4 regions of the Limnohabitans sp. 2KL-3 genome follow, and region 1 is predicted to be linked to each of the others. Evidence: predicted binding sites of a transcription regulator. Region 1 holds the regulator's gene; each other region holds the start of a gene.
What was found. Region 1 encodes sigma-54, which starts transcription at its own class of promoters, with help from an activator protein. Its sites were predicted from a motif close to TGGCANGNAANCTGCTTT; they were not measured.
Positions count from the first base shown of each region.

Region 2: AMM41_RS20220 (transglutaminase family protein) is a predicted target of sigma-54. The motif match lies at 5,852-5,869, and genes of this name have one in related genera.
Region 3: AMM41_RS01900 (TorF family putative porin) is a predicted target of sigma-54. The motif match lies at 4,177-4,194, and genes of this name have one in related genera.
Region 4: adh (aldehyde dehydrogenase) is a predicted target of sigma-54. The motif match lies at 5,506-5,523, and genes of this name have one in related genera.

Region 1 covers NZ_CXON01000004.1:274,301-281,890, reverse strand. Annotated here, with positions in the region: gene AMM41_RS08375 (THUMP domain-containing class I SAM-dependent RNA methyltransferase) at 1-774, opposite strand, end outside; gene AMM41_RS08370 (RNA polymerase factor sigma-54) at 788-2,329, opposite strand; gene lptB (LPS export ABC transporter ATP-binding protein) at 2,367-3,125, opposite strand; gene lptA (lipopolysaccharide transport periplasmic protein LptA) at 3,122-3,769, opposite strand; gene AMM41_RS08355 (thiol:disulfide interchange protein DsbA/DsbL) at 3,897-4,538, opposite strand; gene AMM41_RS08350 (SPOR domain-containing protein) at 4,590-5,252, opposite strand; gene argS (arginine--tRNA ligase) at 5,264-6,973, opposite strand; gene AMM41_RS08340 (PsiF family protein) at 7,161-7,508, shown strand.
Region 2 covers NZ_CXON01000028.1:16,324-23,913, reverse strand. Annotated here, with positions in the region: gene AMM41_RS20240 (DUF3011 domain-containing protein) at 1-287, shown strand, start outside; gene AMM41_RS20235 (alpha-E domain-containing protein) at 334-1,311, opposite strand; gene AMM41_RS20230 (circularly permuted type 2 ATP-grasp protein) at 1,453-2,904, opposite strand; gene AMM41_RS20225 (DNA internalization-related competence protein ComEC/Rec2) at 3,004-5,592, opposite strand; gene AMM41_RS20220 (transglutaminase family protein) at 5,928-7,590, shown strand, end outside.
Region 3 covers NZ_CXON01000001.1:387,579-395,168, reverse strand. Annotated here, with positions in the region: gene AMM41_RS01920 (Bug family tripartite tricarboxylate transporter substrate binding protein) at 1-477, shown strand, start outside; gene AMM41_RS01915 (SDR family NAD(P)-dependent oxidoreductase) at 481-1,251, shown strand; gene AMM41_RS01910 (hypothetical protein) at 1,279-1,635, opposite strand; gene AMM41_RS01905 (YifB family Mg chelatase-like AAA ATPase) at 2,501-4,033, opposite strand; gene AMM41_RS01900 (TorF family putative porin) at 4,232-4,981, shown strand; gene glnK (P-II family nitrogen regulator) at 5,010-5,348, shown strand; gene AMM41_RS01890 (ammonium transporter) at 5,372-6,916, shown strand; gene AMM41_RS01885 (SDR family NAD(P)-dependent oxidoreductase) at 7,032-7,590, shown strand, end outside.
Region 4 covers NZ_CXON01000001.1:194,295-201,884, reverse strand. Annotated here, with positions in the region: gene AMM41_RS00900 (substrate-binding periplasmic protein) at 1-877, shown strand, start outside; gene AMM41_RS00895 (PQQ-dependent sugar dehydrogenase) at 1,213-2,496, shown strand; gene AMM41_RS00890 (c-type cytochrome) at 2,585-2,908, shown strand; gene AMM41_RS00885 (TonB-dependent receptor family protein) at 3,092-5,281, shown strand; gene adh (aldehyde dehydrogenase) at 5,571-7,091, shown strand; gene AMM41_RS00875 (DUF779 domain-containing protein) at 7,165-7,542, shown strand.

The sequences.
Region 1 (7,590 bases):
GACGGGCGCGGTGGGTTCGTGTTCCAGGTCACGGGCTTCTTCGATCAGGCCTTGCCAGACGTGGTTCTGGAAGGGCAGCAATTTCTCGAAGCCAAAGCGGCGTTGCAAACCTGGGGCGATGCCGCAGGCGATTTGCGCCGCTTCGATCGGGATGGTGCCGCTGCCGCAGCAGGGGTCGTACAGGGGCACGGTGGCGTCCCAGCCGCTGGCCGCGATCATGGCGGCGGCCAGGGTTTCTTTCAAAGGCGCATCGCCCTTGTCGGTGCGCCAGCCGCGCTTGAACAGCGGCTCGCCCGAGGTGTCGATGTAGAGCGTGGCCGTTTCGGGGGTCAGGTGCGCGTAGATGCGCACGTCGGGCCAGCTGGTGTCGACGCTGGGACGCTCGCCGCGCTTGGCGCGAAAGCGGTCGGCTACCGCGTCTTTGATTTTGAGCGCCGCAAAGTTCAGGCTGGTCAGTGGGCTGTGCTGCGCCGTGATGTCGATCTTGAAGGTTTGCTTGGGCGTGAACCAGATTTCCCAAGCCACTTCGCTGGCTGCGCGGTACAGGTCGTTTTCGTTGCGGTAATCGGTGACCGACAGCTGCACCAGCACGCGCTGGGTCAGGCGGCTGTGCAGGTTGATGCGCAGGGCGTCGCGCCACGAGGCGCGGGCCATCACGCCGCCGCGCCCGGTCATCAGGTCGTGGCCCGTGAGGCCGGTGATGGCGTGGACCTCGTCGGCCAAAAAGCCCTCAACGCCAGCGGCGCAGGGCATGAACAGGTTCAATGAATTCACGGGGAAAGTCTTCTCAAAGGGTTTTGCGCAGGTTGGCGGGCGCGATCTTCAGGGCTTCGCGGTACTTGGCCACCGTGCGACGTGCGCAGTCGATGCCTTGCTCTTTCAGCATCTCGGAAATTTGGTTGTCCGACAGGGGTTTGGCGGGTTTTTCAGCCGCAACAAACTGCTTGATGAGCGCCCGCACGGCGGTGCTCGACGCGGCGCTGCCGCTGTCGGTGCCCAGGCCCGAGCCAAAGAAATACTTCAACTCAAACGTGCCTTGCGGCGTGGACATGTATTTGGCCGTGGTCACACGGCTGATGGTGGACTCGTGCATGCCCAGCTCGTCGGCAATTTCGCGCAGCACCAGTGGGCGCATGGCCAGAGCGCCGTGCGTCAAAAAGTTCTTTTGTCGCTCGACGATGGCGGTGGACACGCGCAAGATGGTGTCAAAGCGCTGCTGGATGTTCTTGATGAACCAGCGGGCTTCTTGCAGACGTTGCTGCAAGCCCGCGTGGCTGTCGCCCTTGCCGCCGCGCAGGGCGTTGGCATAGATGTCGTGTACACGCAGCTTGGGCATCACGTCGGGGTTGAGCTGGATTCGAAATTTGGGTGTGCCGGTTTTGCTGGTGTTGACCACCAGCACATCGGGAATGATGATGTTGCGCTCGGCCTGCACAAAGGGCCGGCCCGGTTTGGGTTCAAGCCGGGCAATGAAGGGAATGGCGGCTTTGACCACGGCTTCGCTCAAGCCACAGGCCAGCGCCAAACGCTTGTAGTCGCGCTTGGCCAGCATGTCCAGCGGCTGGGCGCAGATGGCCAGTGCCGCTTGGGCCACTTCGTCGTCGGGGGAGTCCTGCAGACAGGCTTTGACCTGGATGCGCAGGCATTCGGCCAAGTCGCGTGCACCCACGCCCACGGGTTCGAGCGATTGCAGCAAGCCCAGCGCCACCGTGAATCGGTGCACCAGCTCGTCGATTTGTTCAAGGTCGTCAGTGCCGGCCAGGCTGGCGGCCAGTTCGGGCAGGGTGTCGGTCAGGTAGCCATCGTCGTTGAGCGACTCGATCAAAAAGCGCAGCGCAGCGCGGTCAATCTCGGACAAGCGCAACGACAAGGCCTGGCGGTGCAAAAAGTCGGTCAGAGAGCCGCTGCTGCCGGCCAGGTCGATGGCGTCGGCGGTTTCTTCGCCGTTGTTTTGGCGTGGGGTGGCGTCGCCGCCCCATTCGCTGTCGTCGGGGCGCATGTCCACGCTGCCGTCGCCGTCCCAGCTTTCGGCCACATCGGTCACGGCTTCGTCACGGGCTTCGTTGGCGTTGTCCTCGCTGCTGCTGGCGCTGCTGGCGCTTTCGCTCACGCGGTCGCCCAAACTGACGTGGGTGTCGGCCTGGTCCAGACCAAAGGCTTCGGCAGGCGCTTCTTCCTCGGTGCGTTCAAGAAACGGGTTCTCGTCCAGCATCTGGTCCACCTCTTGCGACAGCTCCAGCGTGGACAGTTGCAGCAGGCGGATCGATTGTTGCAGCTGGGGCGTGAGCGCCAAGTGCTGGGACATGCGCAGCGACAGGCCGGGCTTCATGGCTGTGCTTTCGTGTCAAGGCGTTGGGATGGGTGCATCACATGCGGAAGTGTTCGCCCAGGTACACCCGGCGCACATCGGCATTGGCCACGATTTCCTCGGGTGTGCCTTCGGCCAGCACGCGGCCTTCACTGATGATGAACGCGTGATCGCAAATGCCCAGGGTCTCGCGCACATTGTGGTCGGTGATGAGCACGCCAATGCCGCGTTGCTTGAGGAAGGCGATGATGCGCTGGATCTCGATCACGGCGATCGGGTCGATGCCGGCAAAAGGCTCATCCAGCAAAATAAAGCGCGGGTCGGTGGCCAAGGCGCGGGCAATTTCGACGCGGCGGCGCTCGCCGCCCGACAGCGCCACCGAGGGGGAGTCGCGCAGGTGGTCCACCCGCAAATCGGCCAGCAGTTCGCTCAGGCGTTTTTCGATTTCGGCATGGGCCAAAGGGCGGCCTTGGCCATCGGTTTGCAGCTCAAGAATGGCCCGCACGTTGTCGGCCACGGACAGTTTTCTAAAAATCGAGGCTTCTTGTGGCAAATAAGACAAGCCCATGCGTGAGCGCTTGTGAATCGGCATGCGCGTGACGTCTTGCCCATCGATCAGAATTTGCCCCCCGTCGGCGCTGACCAAGCCCACGATCATGTAAAACGAAGTGGTTTTGCCTGCGCCATTGGGGCCCAGCAAACCGACCACTTCACCTTTGTCGACTTGCACCGACACGTCGTGCACCACTTTGCGACTGCCGTAAGCTTTTTTGAGGTGCCGGGCTTCCAGGCGGCTGGTGAACGGGGCCTGGCTCATGGTTTGGATGGCGTGGCAAGGCCAGGGCTGTTGCGCAAAACGGGACGCGGTGCGGTCTGGGCTGGAGCGGCCGCAGGGGCCGATGGGTTTTGACGAGGCGTCAAGGTGGCCCGCACACGCTGGTCCCGGGCGTTCGGGCTGTCTTGTGTCCGGCCATCCACCTGAATCACTTCGGTGGTGTTGTTGAACACAATGGTTTGCCCCTGAATTTGGTCTGCCACCACGGTGCCACGAAGCATGCGCACTTCGGCGCGTTTGACCAGGGTGACCACATCGGCTTGGTTGTCATAGGTGAGGGTTTCGGCCTCGCCTTCGGTGAATTCCTCCAGACCTTCGCGTTTTTGACGAAAGAACACCCGTTCATTGGGGGCCGCCCACAAGCGGGCCACTTGTTTGCCTTGGCTGTCTTGCTGAACTTCCATGCGGTCGGCCCGCAACACCAGGGTGCCTTTGGTGGCGACCACTTGGCCGTTGAATTGCGTCAGTTGTTTGTTGTCGTCGTGCCGCATGCTGTCGGCTTCAATGTGCATGGGCTTGTCGCGGTCAGCTTTCTCAGCCCATGCAGGCAGGCTCAACCCGCCCAGGCCCATGAGCATGGCGCTCAAGACGACGGTCAAAAAAGGGGTGTGGAATGTGGAGGGCATGAATCTTGCTGGACAATCGTTCGATTGTAGGCCCAAGCCTTGACGATCGGCTGCCAGCACGCCCGTGGCCCAAGAAAAACCCGGGATGGATGCTGTGCGAGCACCCATCCTCAGGCTGGGGGCGGCCTCAGCGTGCCGTGCGGGTTTGGGCGATGAGGGATTCGGCCACCTTCAGGGCGCGGTCCATGCTGCCAGCCAAGGTGCCATCAACGTAATAGCGACCCGCTACGCCCAAAGAGGGCACGCCTTCGATTTTGAAGTCGTTTTGCAGTTGCACCGCCCGTTTGCATTTGGTCGCCACGCCAAATGATTTGTAAATTTCATTGAACTTGGCTTTGTCGATGCCTTGCTTTTCAATCCAGGACAGCACCGCCGCGTCGGTGTTCAGCATGAGTTTTTCGCCGTGGATGGCGGTGAACACGCGCACATGCATTTTTTCAACCAAATCCATGGCCTCGAGCGTGAAGTAAAGGCGTTGTTGCGGGGCGAAGTCTTCGCGAAAGGCCACTGGAATGCGACGCACGGCCACGTCTTTGGGGGCATTTTTTGCCCATTGCGCAAATTGGGGCTCAAAAGCGTTGCAGTGAGGGCAGCTGTACCAGAAGAATTCAAGCACTTCAATTTTGCCGGCACCCGCATCGGTGGCCAATGGCTTGTCGAGCGTGATGTAGTCCTTGCCCGATTTGAAAGCTTGCTGCGCCCAGGCAGGCAAGCTGCCCAAGAACGCGGCTGTGGACAGCAAGGCGGTGGAAAAAAAGCGACGTTTCATCAAGGCTCCTTGGGTTTCAGCGACCCTTTGGGCGCTGGTGTTCATGTCATGTCAACGCTGCAATCGCACAAGCGTGTTGTCAATGCCGTTGGCATCCATTTTGGCCCGTGCGCGTTCTGCAGCATTTTTGTCTTCAAAAGGCCCCATCCGGACGCGGTAAACGATGCGTCCGCCTTGATCGCGCTCAGACACTTTGGCATCCATGCCCAACATGGCGAGTTTGGCTTTTTGCGCATCGGCGTCGGCACTGGTGCGGTAGGCCCCGGCCTGGACCAAGTAGTCAAAAGGTTCATTGGCACTGGCTTTGGTGACGGGGGTGCTCAAGGTGGTTTTGGCTTTGGCCAGATCACCCAGGGGGTCGGCAGTCACGGCGGCAGGGCGGGGCTCGGCTTTGGGCGTGTCTGCGGGAGCTTTGTCGGCAGGTTTTTCGGCCAGCTTGTCTTTGGGCTGGTCGTCCACCACAGGTGCTTTGGTTTCAGGCAGGGGCGCAATCTCTTCGGCGGCTTTGGGCTGCAACACGCTGTTGGGGTTCCAGTCCTTGTTTTTGCGCGTTTCCTGCACGTCCTGGTCGCTGGTGCGTGGTTGGTTTTTGTTGGAAAACGGTGTGGGCACCTTGGTCACGTAAATGGCCACAGCCATGGCCACGGACAAGCCCAGGACCAATCCGATGATGAAACCCAGAAAAGTACCGCCGCGTTGAGATTGAGCAATCATGGCAAATCCATTCACATTTTTTGGGGGGCAGACACGCCCAAAACCTTCAAACCATTGCGCAGCACCTGAGCGGTGGCCGCCACCAGTGCCAGACGTGCTTTTTTAACCGCTTCGTCGTCGACCAAAATGCGCTCGGCGTCGTAGTAGCTGTGGTACTGCGAGGCCAGGTCGCGCAAATAGAAGGTCACGTCGTGCGGCGCGAAGTCGTTGGCGGCCGAGGTCAACATCTCGGGGTACTTGGCCAGGGCCAGCATCAGCGCGTGGGCTTGCGGGCTTTGCAGGGCCGAAAGGTCGGCGTGCGTCAGGCTGGCGGTGTCACCACCGTCTTTTTCTTTCCAGGCTGCCAGCACCGAGCAGATGCGGGCGTGGGCGTATTGCACGTAGTACACCGGGTTGTCGTTGTTTTGCGCCAGCGCCAGGTCGATGTCGAAGATGTATTCGGTGTCGGGCTTGCGCGAGAGCAAAAAGAACCGCACCGCGTCTTTGCTGGTCCACTCGATCAGGTCGCGCAGGGTGACGTAGCTGCCCGCACGCTTGGAGATCTTGACCTCTTCACCGCCGCGCATCACGCGCACCATGGTGTGCAGCACGTAGTCGGGATAGCCCTCGGGAATGCCCACGTTGGCCGCTTGCAAGCCCGCACGCACGCGGGCAATGGTGCCGTGGTGGTCGGTGCCCTGGATGTTCACCACGCGCGAAAAGCCTCGCTCCCATTTGGCGATGTGGTACGCCACATCGGGCACAAAGTAGGTGTAGGTGCCGTCGCCCTTGCGCATGACGCGGTCTTTGTCGTCGCCGTAATCGGTCGATTTGAGCCACAGGGCACCGTCTTGTTCGTAGGTTTTGCCTGCGTCCTTGAGTTTTTGCACGGCGGCGTCGACCTTGCCGCTGGTGTACAGGCTCGACTCCAGGTAGTAGTTGTCAAAGCGCACGTCAAATGCCTTCAAGTCCAGGTCTTGTTCGCGGCGCAAATAGGCCACGGCGAACTCGCGCATGCCGTCCAGGTCGTTCACATTGCCGCTGGCCGTGCAGCTGCGGTCGTCGGACTGCACGGTTTTGCCCGCTAGAAAGTCGTTGGCAATGTCCTGGATGTAGTCGCCGTTGTAGAAAGCCTTGCTTTCGGGGTTGTCGGGGTCGGTGGGCCAAGTGGCATCACCGGGTTTGACGCCCTGCGCCCGCATGTGCGTGCTCTTGGCCAGCGTGCCAATCTGCACGCCTGCGTCGTTGTAGTAGAACTCGCGGTAGACCTGCTGGCCTTGTGTGGCCAGCAAGTTGCAGATGGCGTCGCCCAGTGCGGCCTGGCGGCCGTGGCCCACATGCAGTGGGCCTGTGGGGTTGGCCGAAACGAATTCGACCAGCACCTTGCCCGCTTGTGCGGGCTGCTGACCAAAGCAGTCGGCCGCTTGCAAGACTTCGTGCACCACGGCTTGTTTGGCGGTGTCTTTGAGGCGGATGTTGATGAAGCCCGGCCCCGCCAGCTCGATGGCGTCCACCCAACGCTCAAAGGCGGGGGTGGTCAGCAAGGCGGCTCGCAGCGTTTCACCCAGTTGCCGGGGGTTTTGTTTGAGGGCCTTGGCCAGCTGCATGGCAGCGGTGCAGGCCAGGTCGCCGTGGGCGGCGACCTTGGGGGATTCAAAGGCCGCCCGTGCGCCTGCGCCGGGTTGGAGTTTGTCGAGCTCAGTGGCCAAGGCCGCGAGCAAATGTTGTTTGGCAGAAAGCATAGGGCGCGATTTTACGGGGATGGGGGCATGACTGGCTTTGAACAGGCCCTGTGCGTGTTTTGAGGGGCCGCAATTACAGTTGGTCACAACTGCTGTCGCCGGGTGGTCACCATGGCGCGTTAATCTGAGAACTGCACAGTTCTGTGCGGTGTTTTTTGTCCTTGCATCATTTATTGGGAGTTCACACATGCGCCACACCATTTCTATCACTGCTTTGGGTTTTGCCTTGGTTTGCGGCTCGGCTTTCGCTGCCGACCCCGTCAAACCCGCTGCTGCAGCCCCTGCCGCGGCCGCCCCAACCCCCGCAGCGTCTGCGCCTGCGGCTGAAAAAACAGCTCAACAAAGCAAAATGGCCACTTGCAACAAAGAAGCCGAAGGCAAAAAAGGCGATGAGCGCAAAGCTTTCATGAAAGACTGCCTGAGCGCCAGCAAGCAAGAAAAGCAGCAAAACAAAATGAAGACCTGCAACGCAGACGCTGCTGGCAAAAAAGGCGATGAGCGCAAGGCCTTCATGTCGGAATGCCTCAAGAAGTAATCCGAAAGCGAGCTCCTGTGGGAGCTCACCCCGTGGGCGATTGGGCGTCGCCCACGCCCACGCCCCCAAAGCCTTGACCGAG
Region 2 (7,590 bases), on a different contig from region 1:
ACAAAAAAGCCCCACCAGCGGCAAGCTCTTCGGCGACCATGCCCCCCAATTGGGCGGTGGGTGGGTTCAGAGGACGCAACCCGTCCACACAAAAAAACGAAGACTTGACCATCGAGAGAAATGGGCAAATCAAAGTCTTCCGGCAAGGCCTGACGGTGCCAGGGCAGTGGCTCAGCGGTCAGCAATTGAGCATCCAAAACGACACCTTTCGCGCCGAACGCATCAGCGGCGGTTTGCGCCTGATCCATGCATCGGGGCCATCGTCGGACTACTTTTTGCTCGACTGAGCAAGGCGTTGTGCCCCTGCCAACACAAGGGACTCAGCGGCCTGCATCAACCGTGGCTGGGCATTAAAAACTCACGGCTGATGCGTCCGCCCAGCACGTTCACCCGTTCCAAAAACTGGGTCAGGTAGGCGTGCAGACCTGTGGCCAAGATCTCGTCAATGCGGCCAAAGGCCAGTTCGGCACGCAAACGCCCCGCATGCCGCAAGGTGTCACTGTCAGCATCGTGCGAGACCAGCTTCAAGTTGGACAAGACTTCGTTCAGGCTGGCGTGCAACGAGCGCGGCATGTCCGGGCGCAAGATCAGCAACTCGGCGACCCGCTCGGGCCGGATCACGTCGCGGTAAACCTTGCGGTAGACCTCAAAGCCACTGACGCTGCGCAAGATGGCACTCCAGTGATAAAAGTCGTATTCCTGCGTGCTCTCGGTCTCGGATGCGCCGTATTGTGGTGCGCCAAAAAAGTCGTTGTTCATGGCGTGGAACTTCACGTCCACCAGCCGGGCCGTGTTGTCGGCACGCTCTAAAAATGTGCCCATGCGCATGAAGTACAGCGATTCGTCCATCAGCATGGTGCCCACCGTCACGCCGCGTGACAGGTGCGAGCGAAATTTCACCCACTCGAAAAACTGCCCCGGGTCGCGTTCGAACTCGCCGCTTTTGAGCATGCGGTTGACTTCAAGCCAGGTCTGGTTTTGTGTCTCCCACACCTCGGTGGTCAGGGTGCCGCGCACCGCCCGGGCGTTTTCACGGGCGGCACGCAAGCACGACAGGATGGACGAGGGGTTGTTCTCGTTTTTGACCATGAAAGCCATGACATCGCGCGGCGTGATGGTTTTGTAGAGTGACAAATACGAGGGCAACAGCTCACTGATGGACAAAATGCCCTCCCAGCCAACTTCGACCGCAGCGGCAGACTGGGGCAAAAGCGAGGTTTCATAGCTCACATTGAGCATGCGGGCCGTGTTCTCGGCCCGCTCCATGTAGCGGGACATCCAGAAAAGGTGGTCGGCGGTTCTTGATAGCATGGTGAATTCCTTGGAGATTCTTGGACAGGCTTGACTTGGTTTTTGTAGGTCGGCGGCTTCAGCCCCGACATTCAAGGTTAATCAAGCACGATGTCGGGGCTAAAGCCGCCGACCTACGGGGAGACCTTGTGAATGCATGGTTCAGTCTTGCAATATCCAGGTGTCTTTGGTGCCGCCGCCTTGGCTGCTGTTGACCACCAAAGAGCCTTCTTTCAGCGCCACGCGGGTCAGCCCGCCAGGCACCATCTGCACCGTGCGGCCACTCAGCACAAAGGGGCGCAGGTCGATGTGGCGCGGCGCGATGCCGCTGTCGACATACGTGGGGCAAGTGGACAAGCTGAGCGTGGGCTGGGCGATGTAGCCCTCGGGGTTGGCCAGCAATGCGCCACGGAAGCGCTCGATCTCTGCCTGGGTGGAAGCGGGGCCGACCAGCATGCCGTAGCCGCCTGCGCCGTGCACTTCTTTGACCACCAGGTCTTTCAGGTGGGCCAGGGTGTACTGCAGGTCGTCGGGTTTGCGGCACTGATAAGTGGGCACGTTTTTGAGGATCGGCTCCTCACCCAAATAAAACTTGATCATGTCGGGCACATAGGGGTAGATCGACTTGTCGTCGGCCACGCCCGTGCCCACCGCGTTGCAGATCGCCACATGACCGGCTTTGTAGGCGTCCATCAGGCCCGCGCAGCCCAGTGTGGAGGTAGGGCGGAACACATTCGGGTCCAAGAAGTCGTCGTCAACCCGGCGGTAGATCACGTCCACCCGCTTGGGGCCGCGCGTGGTGCGCATGTAGACGAACTTGTCTTTGACAAACAGGTCTTGCCCTTCGACCAACTCCACACCCATTTGCTGGGCCAAAAAGGCGTGCTCAAAGTAGGCGCTGTTGTACATGCCGGGCGTGAGCACCACGACCGTGGGCTCGGCCGTGGTGGCAGGGCTGCTGGCACGCAGGGTCTCCAGCAGCAAGTCGGGGTAATGCGCCACCGGGGCCACGCGGTGCTGGCTGAACAGTTCGGGGAACAGCCGCATCATCATCTTGCGGTCTTCCAGCATGTAGCTCACGCCACTGGGCACGCGCAGGTTGTCTTCGAGCACGTAGTACTCGCCATGGCCTGCGCTGTCGGGGGCACGCACGATGTCGATGCCGCTGATGTGTGAATAGATGTTGTTCGGCACGTCCACGCCGACCATCTCGGGGCGGAACTGGGCGTTGCGCTCGATCTGCTCGCGCGGCACCACCCCGGCCCTCAAGATGTCCTGGTCGTGGTAGACGTCGTGGATGAAGCGGTTCAGGGCCGTGACGCGCTGCACCAACCCGGCTTCCATGCTTTTCCACTCTTGGGCGGCAATGACGCGGGGAATCAGGTCAAAGGGGATCAAGCGCTCGGTGCCCGATCCGTCTTCGTCTTTGTCGCCATAAACAGCAAAAGTGATGCCCACACGGCGAAAAATCATCTCTGCTTCTTCGCGTCGCGAAGCCATGGTCTGGGGGTCTTGCGCTTGTAACCATCGGGCATAGGCCAAGTAATGGTCTCTGACTTCTGCGGTATCGCCTGCTGCAGGCAAGCGGCTGTACATTTCATCGAATTGGCGCATGACTCTTCACTCCTGATGACCTCAAAGCAAGATGTATACCCACCCCCGTGGCACGGGCAGAGATCCTCCATGTCGAGGGGAAAAAGACTTGATTGTTCATCAAGGGGGAAGGTGGTGCCAATAGCGGCGTGACTGGACCCGTTCGCAAACCAGTTGCTCCGGCCTGTCGCTGCGCCAGCGGGCTGCACCACAACGGGGACTGTCCACCCATTGGATTTGCAAGTCCTTGTAACGGACCATCACCTCGGGTGCAGGGTGTCCAAATCGATTGCGATAACCCGCTTGCACCATGGCCCATTGGGGCTGCAGGGCTTGCAAAAAAGCGGTGCTCGACGATGTCTTGCTGCCGTGGTGGGGCACCAACAACCAGTCCACGGGCTTCAAACCCTGGCGCACCAAATCCAGCTCTTGGGCTGCCTCGATGTCCCCGGCCAACAAGGCAGACCCCCCTGCACCCTGAATGCGCAGCACACAGCTGACGGCGTTGGGGCGGATCTTGGACACGCTTGGGCCCTTGGCCACCCGGGATGCCGCCAAGGGATGAAGCACTTCAAAATGAACACCGTCCCAAACCCAAGACTGCCCCGCTTGACAAGGTGTCCAGTCAGGCCTGAGCGCGTGCAGGGGGTGTTCATCCTCCAGCGAAGTCCACAACTTGGCCTGCGCTTGCATGGCGAGCACGGCCGCAGCACCCCCCGTGTGGTCACTGTCCCGGTGACTGAGCACCAGGGCATCGAGCTGTTCACCCATTTGGGCCAATAAAGGCACCAGCACCCGGTGGCCCGCATCGCTCTCGGCGGAATAACGTGGCCCGGCGTCATACAACAAACTGTGCGTGGCCGTGCGAACCAAGACCGCGTTGCCTTGCCCGACATCGGCCGCCAAAAGATCAAACACGCCGTGGGCAGGGCGTTGTGGAGACCACCCCATCACAGGCCAAAGCAAGGGCAAGCACAACAATTTCCAGGACCAAGGCAACTTGAGCACGAGTCCCGCTGCGCCCAGCAAAGCCAACAGCGCCAAACCCCATGGCGGCTGGGCCACCGCGACACTGGCCAAGGGCCACGACGCCAACCATGCCAACACCTGAGCCATGGGCAACAAAGCCCAAGCGGCCAGGACCCAGGCCTCGGTCCAGACGACCCCCAGCATGGCCAAGGGCGTGACCACCAGGGTCACCCAAGGTATCGCCAGCAAATTGGCCAACAAGCCCACCACCGACACCTGACCAAAAAAAAGCAAGGTCAGTGGGGCCAAAGCCAGCGTGACCGTGGCTTGTTCGCGGCACAAAGCCACCAAACGCTGGAGCACAAAAAATCCCCAAATGGGTAATTTTTTTGCACTCAAACGGTGCGTGACTCCAGGATGCTCTGATTTGGTGCCCGGGCTCAGGCCCTGCGGTGCAGGTGACTGGGGAGGACCTTTTTGATCGGGTCCAGAAGCCATCAACACCCCCACCGCCACAAAACTCAACCAAAAACCCGGTTGCAACAAAGCCCAAGGGTCAAACGTCAAGACCACGGCCCCCGCCGTCCACCAAATCAGTGCACCCGACCATTGCCGGGCCAAGCTGTTGAGGCCCGCCACCACCAGCAGCATGAGCAATGTGCGCTGGGCCGGCACCCCCCAACCACTGAACAAAGCGTAAAAAGCCGCCAAGGCCAAACCCACCACAGCCCCCACATGCACAGCAGGCCAGCGCAAAGGACCTGAAAACCCCCACAGAGCCGACTTGCGCCAGCACCCCGCGACCAAGCCAGAGGCGATCCAGGCAAACATGGTCACATGCAAGCCCGAGATGCTCATCAGGTGCGAGACACCCGTGGCCCGAAACACATCCCAATCGCTGCGGTCAATCGCCGCCTGATCACCGGTGACCAGCGCAGCCACCACCCCTGCCCGCTTGGCGGCCTCGGCATCGCTGCCTGGGGGAGACAGATGGGTCAACAAGCGATCGCGCACCGCCTGACGCCAGCCCTCGATCGGGTGGGCCCAAGTGCTGGCCAAGCGCCGGGGAGCGGGGTCTTTGGCACGGGTTCGGACATAACCGGTGGCGCGGATGCCTTGTTCCCACAGCCACAGCTCGTAGTCAAAGCCTCGCGGGTTGAGGTGGCCGTGTGGCGCTTTCAAACGCACCCGAAAGCGCCAGCGCTCACCCGCTTTGACGGGCTCGGGCAGGGGCGACAGGTTCCAGCCACTGTCGTGCAGGCCCTCTTGGCCGTACCAGCCCAGATAAACCTGGGACGGCACTTGGGCATCCACCACCAGCGCATGGCTGGCACCTGTGGCCCCCGATCCGTCCACTTGCCAGGCTTGTTCAATCCGAAAACGAAAGCGCCAACCCAAGTCCTGGCGCTGCGGCATGGCCTGCACCACACCCACCACATCCAGATCCTGCCCCTCGAGGATCGGATCGATGGTGCTGACCCGCGTCCAAGCATGCAAGCCCGTCACGCCAAAAGCAGCCGCTGCCCACACCAAGGCCCAAGCCGCATGATGAACAGCCCACCCGGCTCTTTCATGGCCCAGCTTACGCCGCAGCACCACAGCGCCAGCCATCACGGCACACAAGCCCCCCGCATAAGCCTGCCAAGGCCACAAGACCGCTTGCTGCAAGGCCAATGCCACCCCCATGCACCAAGCGGCCAAGGCCCACCCCAAACTGCGGGCCCAGCCCATCGATGTCATGACGCCCACTCCGCACATGCCGCTGCTGAGCGTCTGGGCTCAGTGCTGGCTTGCCCTGGGTGCCGGGCGTTTTGAGGGGGTGCATGGCTGGGCCGTTCTGGCCCATGGCACCCCCTGCCCTGCTCGCTCATCTGCTCCGTCTTACCGTCACGCTTCATGGCAGCCTCCCTGATTTGGCTGGTGTTTGTGCTTGGCTTGTGGCGCTCTTGTATTGGAATGGCGTCTGCCCGGGTCTGCAGGGGCAGACAAAAGCCCATCCTGGCGCGTGTCTTGCTTGTTGTAACCGCCCAAGCTGCATTTGTCATGCGTGCAGCCCCTGTTGCGCCTTTAGAAATATGTCGATACACGTTGCCCTGCACCACGTCACCCACTACACCTACGACCGCCCCGTGCAGCTCGGCCCGCAAGTCATCCGATTGCGTCCTGCCCCGCACAGCCGCAGCCGCATCCTGAGCTACAGCCTCAAAGTCGAGCCCGAGGAGCACTTCATCAACTGGCAACAAGACGCCTTTGCCAATTACCAGGCCCGTCTGGTTTTCCCCCAAAAAACCACCTCGTTCAAAGTCACGGTGGATGTGGTCACCGAAATGGCCGTGTTCAACCCCTTCGACTTTTTTCTGGAACCCACAGCCGAAAAAGTGCCGTTCAAATACACGGACACCGTGCGAGAAGAGCTGCAGTCCTACTTGGTCAAGGAACACAAAACGCCCTTGTTCAAGAAATACCTGGCCAGCATGGACCGCAAGCGCCAGCGCACCATCGACTTTTTAGTGCAAATCAACCAGCGTCTGCACCAGGACATTCGCTACACCATCCGCATGGAGCCAGGGGTGCAGACGGCCGAAGAAACACTCACGCTCAAAAGCGGGTCTTGCCGGGACTCGGCCTGGCTCTTGGTGCAGCTGTTCCGTCACATGAACATCGCGGCCCGTTTTGTCTCGGGCTATTTGATCCAACTGGCACCGGATGTGAAATCGCTCGATGGCCCCAGCGGCACCGAAGTCGATTTCACCGACCTGCACGCCTGGTGCGAGGTGTATTTGCCCGGTGCAGGCTGGGTGGGGCTGGACCCCACTTCGGGTCTGCTGGCCGGTGAAGGCCACATTCCACTGGCCTGCACACCACAACCCTCGGCCGCCGCGCCCATCGAGGGCCTGATGGACAAGGCCGAGGTGACGTTTCACCATGACATGAGCGTCACCCGCATCCACGAGTCCCCCCGCGTGACCAAGCCCTACACCGAAGAACAATGGGACGCCGTGCTGCACTTGGGTGAGCAAGTGGACGCGCAATTGGTGGCCCAAGACGTGCGCCTGACCATGGGCGGCGAGCCCACTTTTGTGGCCACGCAGGACCGCGATGCGGCAGAGTGGAACACCGACGCCTTGGGCCCCACCAAACGGGGACTGGCCACCGAGTTGGTGCACAAACTGCGCCAGCAATACGGCCAAGGCGGTTTTTTGCACTTTGGCCAGGGCAAGTGGTACCCGGGCGAACAACTGCCGCGCTGGGCGCTGAGCATTTACTGGCGGGCCGACGGCACGCCCTGCTGGCAAGATCCTGCGGTCTTTGCCGATGAACGCGAACCCAGCGCCTACACCAGCGCCGATGCCCAGCGCTTCATGCAGGCCCTCACGTCACACCTGGGTTTGCCGGACGACACCGTGCTGCCCGGCTACGAAGACACCTGGTACTACCTGTGGCGCGAGCGCCGTTTGCCGGTGAACGTGGACCCGTTTGATGCGCGGCTGGACGACGAAATGGAGCGCAACCGCCTGCGCCGCATTTTCAGCCAAGGGTTGGACCAGGCCGTGGGCTATGTGCTGCCGCTGCAGCCCGTGGAGGTGCCCGAAGGCGCCCCGCTGCCCGCAGGCAGTGTTTCGCCATGGCAAACCGGCAACTGGTTTGTCCGCGAAGAGCGCCTGTATTTGATGCCCGGCGACTCCCCCATGGGCTGGCGCTTGCCGCTGGACTCGCTGCCTTGGGCCGCGCCGACCG
Region 3 (7,590 bases), on a different contig from region 1:
TTGGGCATGGAAATTCTGAAGTCCAAGGCCAATGTGCAGCTGACCCACATTCCCTACCGGGGCAGCACGCCCATGATCACTGACTTGCTGGGCGGCACCTTGATGGTGGGTGTGACCGGCTTGCCAGCCGTGCAGCAGCACCTGAAGGCGGGCAAGCTCAAGATGATCGCCATCACCACCCCCCAGCGCGCGCCCGGTGCGCCCGATTACAAGACGGTGGCCGAGCAAGGCTTTGCCAATTTCAATGCCGCGCCTTGGGCCGGCTTCTTTGCGCCCAAGGGCACGCCCAAGCCGGTGGTGGACAAGCTGGCGCTGGACTTGGCCGATGCGCTCAAGCAAGCCGACGTGGTGCAGAAGATGAACGAGCTGGGCAGCACCGTGGTGGGCAACAAGCCAGATGAGTTTCGCCAGTTTGTGACGCGCCAGATCGAGTTGTGGGCCGAGGGTGTGAAGATCTCTGGCGCCACGGTGGACTGAGCCATGGCGGCTTTGGGCAACTTTGCGCCTTCGGGTGATTACGCCTTTCCCTATCGGGACTTGGTGGGAACACAGGTCCTCGTGACCGGTGGGCGTGGCACTTTGGGCGCTGCCATCAGCCGAGGCTTTGCATCGCTGGGCGCGCAAGTCTGGTGCGTGGACCAGTCCCCGATACAAGCGGGTGAGCACGATCCGCGCATCACACACCGCGTGGCCGATGTGCGTGACCGCGCTTCACTGCTGGCGGTGCAGGCCGAGCTGGCACAAACGGCGGGTCTGGATGTGCTGGTCAATGCCCACGGCTTGCAGATCCGCTCGGACTTTGCGGGCTGTGACGAAGAGACCTGGATGACCCTGACCGATGTGAATCTGAACGGCGTTTACCGCAGCTGCCAGGTCTTTGGCGAGCCCATGCGTACACGCGGCGGCGCGATTGTGAACATTGGCAGTGTCAACGGGGTGGTGGTCTCGGGCAAGGGCACACCCTACGGCATTCAAAAAGCGGCCGTCTCGCACATGACCAAGGTGCTGGCCGTCGAGTGGGCACCGTTGGTGCGTGTGAACGCGGTGGCCCCCACGGCGATTCCCTCGGGCATGACGCAGGACTTGTTTGCCAACCCGGATTACGTGCGCACCAAGACGCAAAGCATTCCGCTCAAGCGCACCGGCACCGAAGAGGACATCGTTCACGCGGTGATGTTTTTGGCCTCGTCGGCTTCGGGATTGGTCACGGGACACACCCTGATGATGGACGGGGGTTTGTCTTTGGTGTGATGGCCAGCTGGCTGGCCGCCCCTGCGCTCAACGTGCAGGGGTCAGCAACTGCCAGCCTTCTGGACAATAGCGGGTGTCGGGGTAAAACTGCCTGACCGAAGCACAAAAATAATGGGCTTCTGTCGGAGCCGGAGGTGGAAAAGACGGGTTGACAGGGTTGGCATAAGTCACCGGTGGTGCGGACAGCACCGGTGTGCTGGTGGTGGCCTGAATGACCGCCCCCGCCAAGCCTAAGACCACCAAAGCCCCGATCCAGTCGCCCGCACCGTGACGTCCACCCCCATGACGGTTGTGGTGCTGCCCGTGGTGGGGCCCCGCCATGGCCAGACTGCTCATGCTGGCAAGCACAAGCCCCAAAACGAAGACGCGGAAACTTCTTTTCATGGCAAAACCTTTGGCAAGTGTGTCCCTGCATAACGCCGGTCAGCACGGGCCGTTGACCGGAGCACACCTGAACTTGTTTTCAGTTGTCACTGCCACGCACCTTGGTCATGGGTTTTCTTGATGCATCCGACCCGATGATGTTGGCATCAACGCTCTTTTGTAGGAGCGACGCCCCCGTCGCGAAAAGCCTCGCAAACCACCCACAATCGCCCCGAGGGCGGGGCTCCCACAAACTGCAAGGCATCGCCCTTGTAGGAGCGACGCCCCCGTCGCGAAAAGCCTCGCAAACCACCCCCAATCGCCCCGAGGGCGAGGCTCCCACAAACTGCAGGGCATCCCCCTTGTAGGAGCGACGCCCCCGTCGCGAAAAGCCTCGCAGACCACCCACAATCGCCCCGAGGGCGGGGCTCCCACAAACTGCAAGGCATCTCCCTCGTAGGAGCGACGCCCCCGTCGCGAAAAGCCTCGCAAACCACCCCCAATCGCCCCGAGGGCGGGGCTCCCACAAACTGCAGGGCATCCCCCTTGTAGGAGCGACGCCCCCGTCGCGAAAAGCCCCGCAAACCACCCACAATCGCCCCGAGGGCGGGGCTCCCACAAACTGCAAGGCATCTCCCTTGTAGGAGCGACGCCCCCGTCGCGAAAAGCCTCGCAGACCACCCACAATCGCCCCGAGGGCGGGGCTCCCACAAACTGCAGAGCATCTCCCTTGTAGGAGCGACGCCCCCGTCGCGAAAAGCCTCGCAAACCACCCCCAATCGCCCCGAGGGCGGGGCTCCCACAAACTGCAAGGCATCTCCCTTGTAGGAGCGACGCCCCCGTCGCGAAAAGTCTCGCAGACTTCAAACATCACAGGGCCGGATCATCAGTGCTCTTTGAGCACCCGCCGGTATTGCACCGCTTCGGCCACATGCGCTGCCTCGATGGTGCTGCTGCCCGCCAGGTCGGCGATGGTGCGGGCGACTTTCAGGCTGCGGTGCACACTGCGTCCGCTCCAGCCCAGTTTGGCGGCGGCTTTTTGCAGCAAAGCGGTGGCTCGCTCGTCCAGCTGGGCTTGGGCGTCAATGGCTTGGCCTTGCAGGTCGGCGTTGGCGCAGCCTTGGCGGGCCAAGGCCCGTTGGCGTGCCGCCAGACTGCGGGCAGCAATCGCCTCGGTGCTTTCACCGGGCGGCGCGTTCAGCAGGTCTTGTGCGGGCAGGCTGGGCACCTCGATGTGCAAATCGATGCGGTCGAGCAAGGGGCCGCTGAGCTTGCCCTGGTAGCGGCTGACCTGGTCGGGCGAACAGCGACAGGCCCGCGTGGTGCTGCCCAAATAGCCGCAAGGGCAGGGGTTCATGGCCGCAATCAACTGAAAACGCGCCGGAAACTCTGCCCGCCGGGCAGCCCGGGCGATGGTGATGGTGCCGGTTTCCAGGGGCTCGCGCAGGGCCTCCAGGGCCGCACGGGGAAATTCGGGCAACTCGTCCAGAAACAGCACGCCGTGGTGCGCCAGCGAAATTTCCCCCGGTCGGGGTGGGGAGCCACCCCCCACCAAAGCCACTGCACTGGCCGAGTGGTGCGGTTGTGCGGTGGGGCGCTGCGCCCAGCGGCTCAGGTCAAAGCGCCCGGCCAAGCTGGCAATGGCCGCTGATTCCAAGGCGTCTTCAATCGCCATGGGTGGCAACAAACCCGCAAATCGCTGTGCCAGCATGGACTTGCCCGAGCCTGGCGGACCCACCATGAGCAGTGAGTGGCCTCCGGCGGCGGCGATCTCCAGCACCCGTTTGATGCCCGCTTGACCTTTGACATCGGCCAGGTCGGCATAACGAGGAGGGGCGCTGGGTGTGGTGGCGGCCATGCGGGACCATCCTTCGCTGGGCACAGGCGGGGTGTCGTTGGAGGGGGGCAAAAACTGTTGCACCACATCCAGCAGGTGACGGGCCCTGAACACTTCGGTGTCGGGCACCAAAGCCGCTTCTTCGGCGCTGCCCGGGGGCAACACCAGCCGCGTGCGCACCTGTTGCTGGCGCAGCACCAGGCTCATCGCCAAGGCGCCACGCACCGGGCGCAACTCACCCGACAGCGACAACTCGCCCGCAAACTCGTGACCGGCCAGTTTAGTGGCATCGATTTGCCCGCTGGCCGCCAAGATGCCCAAAGCGATGGGCAAATCCAGTCGCCCCGAGTCTTTGGGCAAATCAGCCGGGGCCAGGTTGACCGTGATGCGTTGGTTGTGCGGAAAGTCCAAGCCGCTGTTTTGCAGGGCCGAGCGCACGCGCTCGCGTGCCTCTTTGACCTCGACGTCCGCCAAACCGACCAGTGTGAAGCTGGGCAGGCCATTGGCCATGTGCACCTCCACGGTCACGGCGGGCGCTTGCAGGCCGATCAAGGCGCGGCTATGCACCAAACTGAGACTCATATTCCCTCCCTGCCCCATGCTGGTGCATGGTGTGTGTTCTGGCACGCCGTCAGTGCGTGCGCTTCTTGTTGAAATGCCATTCAAACATGCACTGTGGGCAAATGCACTGGTAAATCCCCGGGTATGAGCGACGCCGCATGGGTTGGCACGCTCTGTGCATAGATGGCTTGTCTTTTCTTCACTTTATTGGAGTTCCTCATGAAAAAAATCCTTGTTCCTACTTTGATCGCCCTGGCTTTGGGCGGCGTGAGCGGTCTGACCCAAGCCCAAACAGCGGCTCCCGAGAGCAGCCTGTCCTACAACGTCGGTGCGACCACCGATTACCGTTACCGTGGCATTTCTCAGTCGCGTCTCAAGCCTGCTGTGCAAGGCGGCATCGACTACGCTGACAAGAGCGGTTTTTATGTGGGTGCTTGGGGTTCGAGCATCAAGTGGGTCAAGGATGCGGGTGGCGACACCAACATGGAATTGGACCTGTATGCCGGTTACAAGGGGGCTGTGGGCGATGTGGCGTATGACGTGGGTTTCTTGCGCTATCAGTACTCGGGTAACAAACTGGCTCAAGTGCCAACTTTTGCAAACGCCAACACCAATGAGATTTATGCAGCGGGCACCATGGGTCCTGTGACCTTGAAGTATTCGCACGCCATCTCCAACATCTTCAGTTTCATCGACAGCAAAAACAGCTATTACGTGGACCTGAGCGGCACGTTTGATTTGGGCAGCGGCTTGAGCTTGGTGCCACATGTGGGCTACCAGTCCATCAAAAACAGCAGCAATTGGTCGTACACCGATTACTCGCTGACATTGGGCAAAGACTTGGGCAATGGCTTGTCGGCCACAGCCGCCTTGGTGGCAACCGACGCTGACAAAACCTTGTACGTCACCCCCGCAGGCAAGTTCACAGGCAAGACAGGTGTTGTTGTCGGCCTGAAATACGCCTTCTGATCGCCGTTCAACCCAACAAGGAGCCATCATGAAACTGGTGACCGCCATCATCAAACCCTTCAAGCTGGACGAGGTGCGTGAAGCACTGTCGGGCATCGGCGTGCAGGGCATCACCGTGACCGAAGTCAAGGGCTTTGGTCGTCAAAAGGGCCACACCGAGCTGTACCGTGGCGCGGAATACGTGGTCGACTTTTTGCCCAAAGTGAAGATCGAAGCCGCTGTGTCCAACGACCTCGTCGATCGTGTGATCGAAGCCATCGAGTCGGGTGCCCGCACCGGCAAGATCGGTGACGGCAAGATCTTTGTGTACGACCTCGAACAAGTGGTTCGCATCCGCACCGGTGAAACCGGCGGCGAAGCCCTCTGATCAAGAAGAAAGAGAGTCAAACAATGAAAAAGTTACTCGCTACTTTGGCCTTGGGCCTGAGTTTGGGTTTCGGTGTGTTCGGTACGGCTTCTGTCGCCACCGCACAAACCGCCCCCGCAACCGTCCCCGCCGCCGTGACGGCACCTGCTGCTGATGCCAAGGCCGATGCGGCACCTGCCCCTGCAGCGCCTGCTGCCGCTGCACCCGCAGCAGCCGAAGCCGCGCCTGTGCTCGTGCCCAACAAGGCCGACACGGGCTGGATGATGCTGTCCACGATCCTGGTGATCTTGATGGTCATTCCTGGTTTGGCCCTGTTCTATGGCGGCTTGGTGCGCAGCAAAAACATGCTGTCGGTGCTGATGCAGGTGGTGGTCACCTTCTCCATGATCACCGTGCTGTGGTTCATCTACGGTTACAGCCTGGCCTTCACCGAGGGCAATGCCTTCATTGGGGGTTTTGACCGCCTGTTCATGAAGGGCATTTGGGACAACGTCGCGGGCACATTTGCCAACGCCGCCACCTTCAGCAAGGGTGTGGTGATTCCTGAAATCTCGTTCGCCGCCTTCCAGGCCACGTTCGCAGGCATCACTTGTGCCCTGATCGTGGGTGCATTCGCTGAGCGCATCAAGTTCTCTGCTGTGCTCGCCTTCATGGTGTTGTGGTTCACTTTCAGCTACCTGCCTGTGGCGCACATGGTCTGGTTCTGGATGGGTCCTGACGCCTACACGACCAAAGAAGTGGCCGAAGAGATGACTTCCAAAGCCGGTTTGCTGTGGCAGTGGGGCGCTTTGGACTTCGCTGGCGGAACCGTGGTGCACATCAACGCCGCTGTGGCTGGCTTGGTGGGTGCCTTCATGGTGGGCAAGCGCGTGGGTTATGGCCGTGAATCCATGGCCCCTCACAGCCTGACATTGACCATGGTCGGTGCCTCCTTGCTGTGGGTGGGTTGGTTCGGTTTCAACGCGGGTTCTGCTCTGGAAGCCAACGGCTTCGCTGCCCTGGCCTTCATCAACACCTTGATCGCGACAGCCGGTGCTGTGTTGGCCTGGTGTGTGGGTGAAGCGCTGATGCGTGGCAAAGCCTCCATGTTGGGTGCCGCCTCGGGTGCCGTGGCCGGTTTGGTGGCCATCACACCAGCAGCGGGCAACGTGGGTCTGGGTGGTGCTTTGATCATCGGCTTCATTGCAGGTTTTGCTTGCCTTTGGGGCGTGAATGGTCTGAAGAAGATGCTGGGTGCAGACGACTCCTTGGACGTGTTCGGTGTGCACGGTGTCGGCGGCATTGTGGGTGCCTTGTTGACCGGTGTGTTCAATTCGCCCGCCTTGGGTGGCCCCAGCGCCATGGGCGACTGGGTCACACTGACCATGGTCACGCCTGATGCTTATTCCATCGCCTCACAAGTGTGGATCCAGGCCAAAGCGGTGCTGCTGACCATTGTCTGGTCGGGTGTGGTCTCGGTTGTCGCCTTCAAGATTGTTGACCTGACCATTGGTCTGCGCGTCACCGAAGAAGAAGAGCGCGAAGGTCTGGACATCTCCTCGCACGGCGAGTCGGCTTACCACGGCTGATCTGGCAAGTTGAATGCTTAGGGTGGTTTGCCACCTCCCATCTTCCCAAGCCCGTTGCACCCTGTGCACGGGCTTTTTTGCTATGGTGTTGGCTTTGACGCACAGAGGTAGACGCATGACATGGGCAGATCGAAAAGTGGCTGTGGTGACGGGCGGTGCCCGAGGCATAGGTCTGGCCATTGGCCAGTGGTTTCTGGCCAACGGACACCAGGTCGTGCTGCTCGACGTGGATTCCACCACGCTGGACGCCACGCAAAAGCAACTGAGCAGGTCAGGCGACGTGCTGTGCCTGCACACCGATGTGTCGCAGCCAGACCAAGTCCAAGCCGCTGCCGACCAAGTCATGGCGCGTTTTGGCCGTGTGGACGCGCTGGTCAACAACGCGGGCGTGGCGGTGTTCAAGCCCGCACTCGACACCCATTTTGATGAATGGCGTCATGTGCTCTCGACCAACCTGGATGGCGCGTTTTTGTGCACGCAGGCGTTTGGCACCATCATGGCGAGCCAGCGCAGCGGGGCCGTGGTCAACATCGCGTCCATCTCGGGTCTGCGCGCCAGCACCTTGCGCTTGGCCTATGGCACCAGCAAGGCTGCATTGATCCACCTGACCAAGCAGTACGCCGCCGAATTGGGCAATTACGGTGTGCGCGTCAACGCGATCTGCCCCGGCCCGG
Region 4 (7,590 bases), on a different contig from region 1:
AGAAGACACAGGTTTGTCGCGTCGCCAATGGCTGACCGGAGCCGCGGCGGCCTGCCTGGGTGGCGGCCTGGTTGCAGCGCCGGCGCAAGCGCAAGAGCTGTTTGACCTCGACAAAGTGCGGGCCAGCGGCATCCTCAAGGTGGCTTTGTACAAAGACAACGCGCCTTACTCTGACGGCAAGGGGCAAGACATGGAGGGCGTTGATGTGGCGCTGGCGCAGGCTTTGGCCGCCGAAATGGGCCTCAAGCTCAGCCTGTTGCCCTTTGATGCCGGTGAAAAAATGAACGATGACCTGCGCAACATGGTGTGGCGTGGCCATTACCTGGGCTATGGCCCGGCCGATGTGATGCTGCATGTGCCGGTGGACAAATTCCTCATGGTGGACAACCGCCAAGCCCTGATATTTGCGCCTTATTCACGCGAGGTGCTGGTGGTGTTTCACGCCCTGGACCGTTTGCCCTCCCTTCAGTCCGGCATGGACCTGCAAGACCTGCCCTTGGCCGCTGAGCGAGGCAGCGGTGCGGCCAGTACCTTGATTGGTTTCAGCGGTGGGCGTTTGCGCTCGCAGGTCAAGATGTTCAATTCCGGCATCGACGCCGCACACAGCGTGATCAAGGGTGAAGCCGCCGCCGCTTACGTGACCCGTGCCCAAGCCGAAACTGCTTTGCGCGCTTCGGGGCGGCCCCCTGCAGGCTTTGGACTGACCCAGTTGACCTTGCCAGGCTTGGCCGATAACGGTTGGCCCATCGGCATGGCCGTGAATGCCAACAACAAGAAACTGGCGCTGGCGCTGGAAAGCGCCTTGCAAAAAGTCCGCGCCGACGGCCGCCTGTTGGCCATGTACCGCGACCGGGGCTTGACCCTGGTGGCACCTTGAAAGCTTGAGTTCATCGGCTGTTGACCCAGTGCCTGCCCCATTGGGCGAAAACCTGCCTGCGCTCACAGTGTGAGTCGCTTGGCTTGGTCAGACCTGATGGGCAGCGCATCTCAGGGTTTGAGCGCCGCAGTGCTTGTCAGTCTCGGATGAGACAAAAATTCCATACATTTTTTTTAGAAAAGGTCAAATTTTTTTCATCTCATAAATGGGTTTTGGAAGGGTTTTCACCAAGGTTGAGTGCGAGTCTTTGGCCTAAATTGGAGCATGCCAAGTTCCTGCATTTGGGACTTTTCAAATGGCGTCAACCGATCGATTCCAAAGATCAATAACAGGAGATGAACGTGAAAATGACCCGACTCAGTGCTGCATTGCTCGCAGCCGCCCTGTCGACTGGGGCCTATGCCCAAGCTGGCAAAGACAATCTCAACACGATGAAGCAGATGAAGGTCGCCACGACCGATCTGAACATCCCCGTGGTGCCGCAAACTGGCCGAAATGCCGACGCGATCCGCAACAACCTGAAAAAGATCAAGATGCCCGAAGGCTTCAAGATCGAGTTGTTTGCCGTGGTGCCCGATGCGCGGCACATGGCCATCGCACCTTCGACCAACATGCTGTTTGTCGGTACCCGCAAAACCACCGTGTGGGCTGTCACGGACCGCAACAGCGATGGCGTTGCCGACGAAGTGAAGTCGTTTGCCCCTTCGCTCAATTTCAAGGTGCCCAACGGCGTGTGCTGGACCAAGGACGGTTTCCTGGTCGTGGCTGAACACAACCGCGTGCTGAACTTCCCGGCTGCCGAATTCTTCTACGAAGGCCCGGACGTTGCGGTCATTGAAGTGGTGCCACAGGGCAAGCTGATCCCGACCGAGCACGAGTCTTACAACCACGGTGCCCGCACCTGCCGCGTCGGTCCTGACGGCAAGTTGTACATCACGCTGGGTCAGCCGTTCAACGTGCAGCCCGCTGACAAGGTCGACGAGTTCAACCGCCTGGGCATTGGCGGCATCGTGCGCATGGACCCCTTCAGTGGCGGTGACCGCGAGGTCTTCAGCATTGGTGGTCGCAACTCAGTGGGCCAAGACTTCAACCCCAAAGACGGCACCTTGTGGTGGACCGACAACCAGACCGATGGTCTGGGCAACGACGTCCCACCCGGTGAGTTGAACCGCTCCACCAAGAAGGGCGAGCACTTTGGTTACCCCTACTGGAATGGCAAGTTCAAGGTGGCGGGTTCCGCTGCTGCGCCTGACCTGAAAGACATGAAGCCACCAGCCAACGCCGTGTTCCCCCAGATCGAATTCCCGGCGCACCAAGCGCAGCTGGGCATGACCTTCTACACAGGCAAGCAATTCCCGGCCAAGTACCGTGGTGGCATTTTTGTCGCTTCGCATGGTTCGTGGAACCGCAGCCCCGCCAGCGGTGCGCTCATCAACTTTGTCTCGCTCAAGGCTGACGGCACTGCCGACAAGTCCGAGGTGTTTGCCGAAGGCTGGTTGAGCCCTGAAACCGGCACCTACATCGGTCGTCCAGTCGATGTGGCCGTCATGAAAGATGGCTCCATGCTGATCTCTGACGACTACGTTGGTGCGATCTACCGCGTGACCTACGGCAACTGATGCCGTGACCCCTGAAGGCACCCGCAGTCTGCGGGTGCCTTTTTTTCAAAGAGCGAAAAGGTTGAAGATGTTTTCAGCAAAAGCAAGAATGTTTCAGGGGCTGGGTGTGGTGCTGGCCCTGTGCTTGGGTCTGGCTTTTCAGGCCCAGGCGGCCGATGCCAAAGCCGGACAGGTCAAGGCCGGCATGTGCGTGACCTGTCATGGTGCCTTGGGTTTGTCCAGCATGCCCAATGCGCCGCACTTGGCCGGACAACCGGCCATCTACATCGAAGAGCAGCTCAAGCAATACCGCAGTGGCAAACGTGCCAATGAGGTCATGGCGGTCATGGCCAAGCCGTTGACCGACAAAGAAATTGAGAATCTGGCCGCTTGGTACGCCTCAATTCCGATCGAAGTCGGACAACCCCGTTGAGTCTCAAGGGCAAGCGGGCATATTTCATGCATTCAATTTCGGCAAGTCTTGTCTGTCACAAAAGAGGACAAAAGCCATGGTGGCCCAGGTCACCCAGTTTGGAACACACCATTTCGAGACCGCGCAATGGTGACATTGAGCGTCAACCCCACTGAACACCATACGATCATGAATGCAGTACACATGAACTATCCATCCCCCCGATCTGCGCAGCGGGCTTCTTCTCTCCAACTGGCCCCCGTGGCATGGGCCATTGCAATGTTGTGCGCTGCTGGCGCGCAAGCGCAATCGGTCCCTCCATCTGCCGCGCTGGCGGATGCTGGGGCTTTGTCGCCGATGGTCGTGACCGCAGAGCGAAGCGCTGGCGGTTTGTGGCGTGGGGCAGGTTCGGTCGATATGGTTGAAGGCGATGAGCTGCGCGACGGTCAAGCGCAAGTCAATCTGTCTGAAAGTTTGGGTCGTGTGCCCGGTTTGGTGATCCGCAATCGGCAAAACTACGCTCAGGACCTGCAAATCTCGGTGCGCGGCTACGGTGCCCGCGCCACCTTTGGAGTGCGCGGCGTGCGTCTGTTTGTCGACGGCATCCCGGCCAGTGCGCCGGATGGCTCGGGCCAGGCGGCCAATTTTCCTTTGGGCAGCGCTGACCGTGTCGAAGTGGTGCGTGGCCCGATGGCAGCGCTCTACGGCGCATCTTCGGGCGGTGCCTTGTTGCTCTACACCGAAGACGGGCAACAACCGTCGCAGTGGCGGACAGGTGTGGTTGCAGGGTCAGATGGTTTGTGGCGCGCCTCCACCCAAGTCACAGGCCAGACTGGCTCAGCGCAGGCCCCGGGATGGTCGTATGCGCTGGACGTGAGTGGCTTTGCCACCGATGGCACACGTCCTCAGTCCGCCGCCGACCGCAGTACAGCGAATATGAAACTCTCTCGCCCACACGACGGTGGGCGCACCGTGCTGGTGTTCAACCGGCACAGCAGTTTTGCGCTGGACCCGCAAGGTTTGGATCGCGCAGCGTTTGATGCCAACCCGGATCAAACCAATTCGGGCGCGCTGGATTACAACACTCGAAAAACAGTCTCGCAAACCCAATTGGGCTTGGCTTTCGAGCAAGCGTTAGGTCATGGTCACAAGCTGGAGCTGATGGCTTATGGCGGTCAACGCCAAGTGGTGCAGTTTCAATCCATCACGGCCGGGGCGCAGGCCGCACCAGGCAGTTCGGGGGCCGTGATTGATTTGGACCGTGACTATTGGGGCTGGAACGCCCGTTGGCGTCATGAACAAGACTGGCAAGGTGGTCGTTTGTCCGTCAGCGCGGGTGTCGCGTCAGACCACCAAAGCGACAGCCGTAAAGGCTATGAAAACTTTATGGGTGATGTTGTGGGTGTGCAGGGCAAACTCCGTCGTGACGAGATCAACCGCGCCCAGACACTCGATCCCTATGTCCAAACCGAATGGCGCACGCAAAACCTGACGCTCATGGGGGGCGTGCGCCAGACAAGCACGGACTACAAATCCACCGACCTTTACATCGTGGGTAACAACAAAGACGACAGTGGAACCAAGGACTTCAAAGCCACTTTGCCGGTGGTGGGTGCGCGCTGGCAGTGGAGCCCCGCCGTGCAAGCTTTCGCCAGCATCGGCAAGGGCTATGAGATTCCCACGCTCAACGAAGTGGCCTACCGCAGTGGCGGCGTCTCGGGCTTCAACACCGAACTCAACGCTGCCCGCAGCACCAGCGCCGAGCTGGGCTTGCGCGGTCGCGCCGACAAGTTGCGCTGGAGTGCGACCGCATTTGACATCCGCACCGACGACGAGATCGTGGTTCAAAACAACACTGGCGGACGAACCACGTTCCAAAATGCTGGACGCACCTTGCGCCAAGGCTTGGAGCTGGCCGGTGAATGGCGCACGGGCCCTGTGACGTTGACATCGGCCTACACCTGGATGCGGGCCAACTACAAAGACAGCTTCACGACATGCGTGGTGACTCTGTGCCCCAATGTGAACCAACCCGTGCAAGTGCCCGCAGGTAACCTGATTCCAGGCCTGCCCAAACATCAGCTTTTTGTGCAGACCGCTTGGGACACTGGCTGGGCTGGCAGTCGTGTGACGCTGGAGGCGCGCCATGCAGGGCGGGTCATGGTCAATGACCTGAACGACGATGCGGCAGCCTCCCACACTTTGTTCAACTTGGGCGTGCAGTTCAAGCAAGAACACGGGGACTGGACACTGCGCGAGTTTGTCCGAGTGGACAACATCACCGATCAAAAACATGCGGGTTCGGTGATCGTCAACGATGGCAACAAACGCTTTTTCGAGCCAGGTCCAGGTCGCAAGTTGTTGTTGGGCTTGGAGGCTCAGCGCAGGTTCTGAGTCAACGACGTCACTACCTACTTAAAAGCCCCTTTTCAGGGGCTTTTTTTTGGCCAACTTCGACCCCATTGAGTTGAGAGATTTTTTTGTGACGTTCACCTATGAAATCATTTGCCGTGCCACATTGACGCAGTGTCACAAGCGGGCGCATGGGCCGTGAACGCTCAGTTCAGAAGTTGCTTCACGTTGGCGCAAAAAGACAGGTTTTGGGCATGTTTCAGGGTTGGCACGGTTGCTGCGAAAAGAAAGGCACGTCAAGCAAGACGTTTAACCTTTTCAGGAAACTCTCATGATTTACGCAGCACCCGGCACCGCAGACGCCAAAGTTCAATACAAAGCCCGTTACGACAACTTCATCGGTGGCAAATTTGTGGCGCCGGTCAAAGGCCAATACTTCGATGTGATCACGCCCATCAGCGGCAAGGTGTACACACAGGCCGCACGCTCTGACGCCGCCGACATCGAGCTGGCGCTGGACGCCGCGCACGCCGCCGCCGACGCTTGGGGCAAGACCGATGCCGCCACCCGCGCCAACATCCTGCTCAAAATCGCCGACCGCATTGAAGCCAATCTGGAAATGTTGGCCTACGCCGAAACCGTGGACAACGGCAAAGCGATTCGCGAAACGCTCAACGCCGACATTCCACTGACGGTGGACCACTTCCGTTACTTCGCCGGTTGCCTGCGTGCGCAAGAAGGCGCGCTGTCCAACATCGACGAGAACACCGTGGCCTATCACTTCCAGGAACCCCTGGGCGTGGTCGGTCAGATCATTCCTTGGAACTTCCCCATCTTGATGGCGGCCTGGAAACTGGCCCCTGCCATTGGTGCGGGCAACTGCGTGGTTTTGAAGCCCGCCGAGTCCACCCCCATCTCGATCATGATCATGGCTGAGCTGATCGCCGACTTGTTGCCCCCTGGTGTGCTCAACATCGTCAACGGCTATGGCCGCGAAGCCGGCATGCCACTGGCCACCAGCAAGCGCATCGCCAAGATCGCCTTCACAGGTTCGACCTCCACAGGCCGTGTGATCGCCCAAGCCGCTGCCAACAACCTGATCCCCGCCACGCTCGAACTCGGCGGCAAGTCGCCCAACATTTTCTTTGCCGACATCATGGACAAAGACGACGGCTTCCTCGACAAAGCCATCGAAGGTTTGGTCTTGTTCGCGTTCAACCAAGGTGAGGTTTGCACCTGCCCATCGCGTGCCTTGATCCAAGAAAGCATCTACGACAAGTTCATGGAGCGTGTCTTGAAGCGCGTGGCCGCCATCAAACACCAAAACCCACTCGACACCGACAGCATGATGGGCGCACAAGCGTCCAAAGAGCAGCTGACCAAAATCTTGTCTTACCTGGACTTGGGCAAGCAAGAAGGCGCTGAAGTCTTGGCCGGCGGTGAACAAGCCCATTTGGGTGGTGACCTCGAAGGCGGCTACTACGTGCAGCCCACCTTGTTCAAAGGCCACAACAAAATGCGCATCTTCCAAGAAGAGATCTTTGGCCCCGTGTTGGCCGTGACCACCTTCAAGGACGAAGCCGAAGCCCTGGAAATCGCCAACGACACTTTGTATGGTTTGGGCGCTGGCGTGTGGAGCCGCAACGGCAACGTGGCCTACCGCATGGGTCGCGCCATCAAGGCCGGTCGTGTGTGGACCAACTGCTACCACGCTTACCCCGCACACGCTGCGTTTGGTGGCTACAAAGAGTCCGGCATCGGCCGCGAAACCCACAAGGTCATGCTCGACCACTACCAGCAAACCAAGAACCTCTTGGTCAGCTACAGCGAGAGCAAACTGGGTTTCTTCTGATCGATTGAATCGGTCATCCTCACAGGGGCGGAGCAATCCGCCCCTTTTTGTCTTGGCATGTCAGGAGATGAACATGGTTGAACGTGTGGTGGTCACGCCCGAAGCGCTGGCCTTGATCGATGAACTCAAAGCCCAATACGGCGAACTGATGTTTCACCAAAGCGGCGGCTGCTGCGACAACAGCGCTGCCAATTGTTATTTGCCCACCGACCTGACGATTGGGCCTTACGACGTGTTGTTGGGCCATGTGGGTGGGGTGCCGTTTTATATCAGCAAATCGCAGTACGAGTATTGGAAACACACGCAGTTGATCCTGGATGTGATCGAAGGCTCGGGCGGCACCTTTTCGCTGGAAGGCAACACCGGCAAAGCGTTTCACACCCGCTCGCGCCTGTTCACCGACGAAGAGTGGGCCGCCATCGAGCCGCAGGTGATACGCGATTTGGCCTGAGTCGTATTCGCCCTTGGTATGCAAATGTGTAAGAGCCAGCGTTTTGTA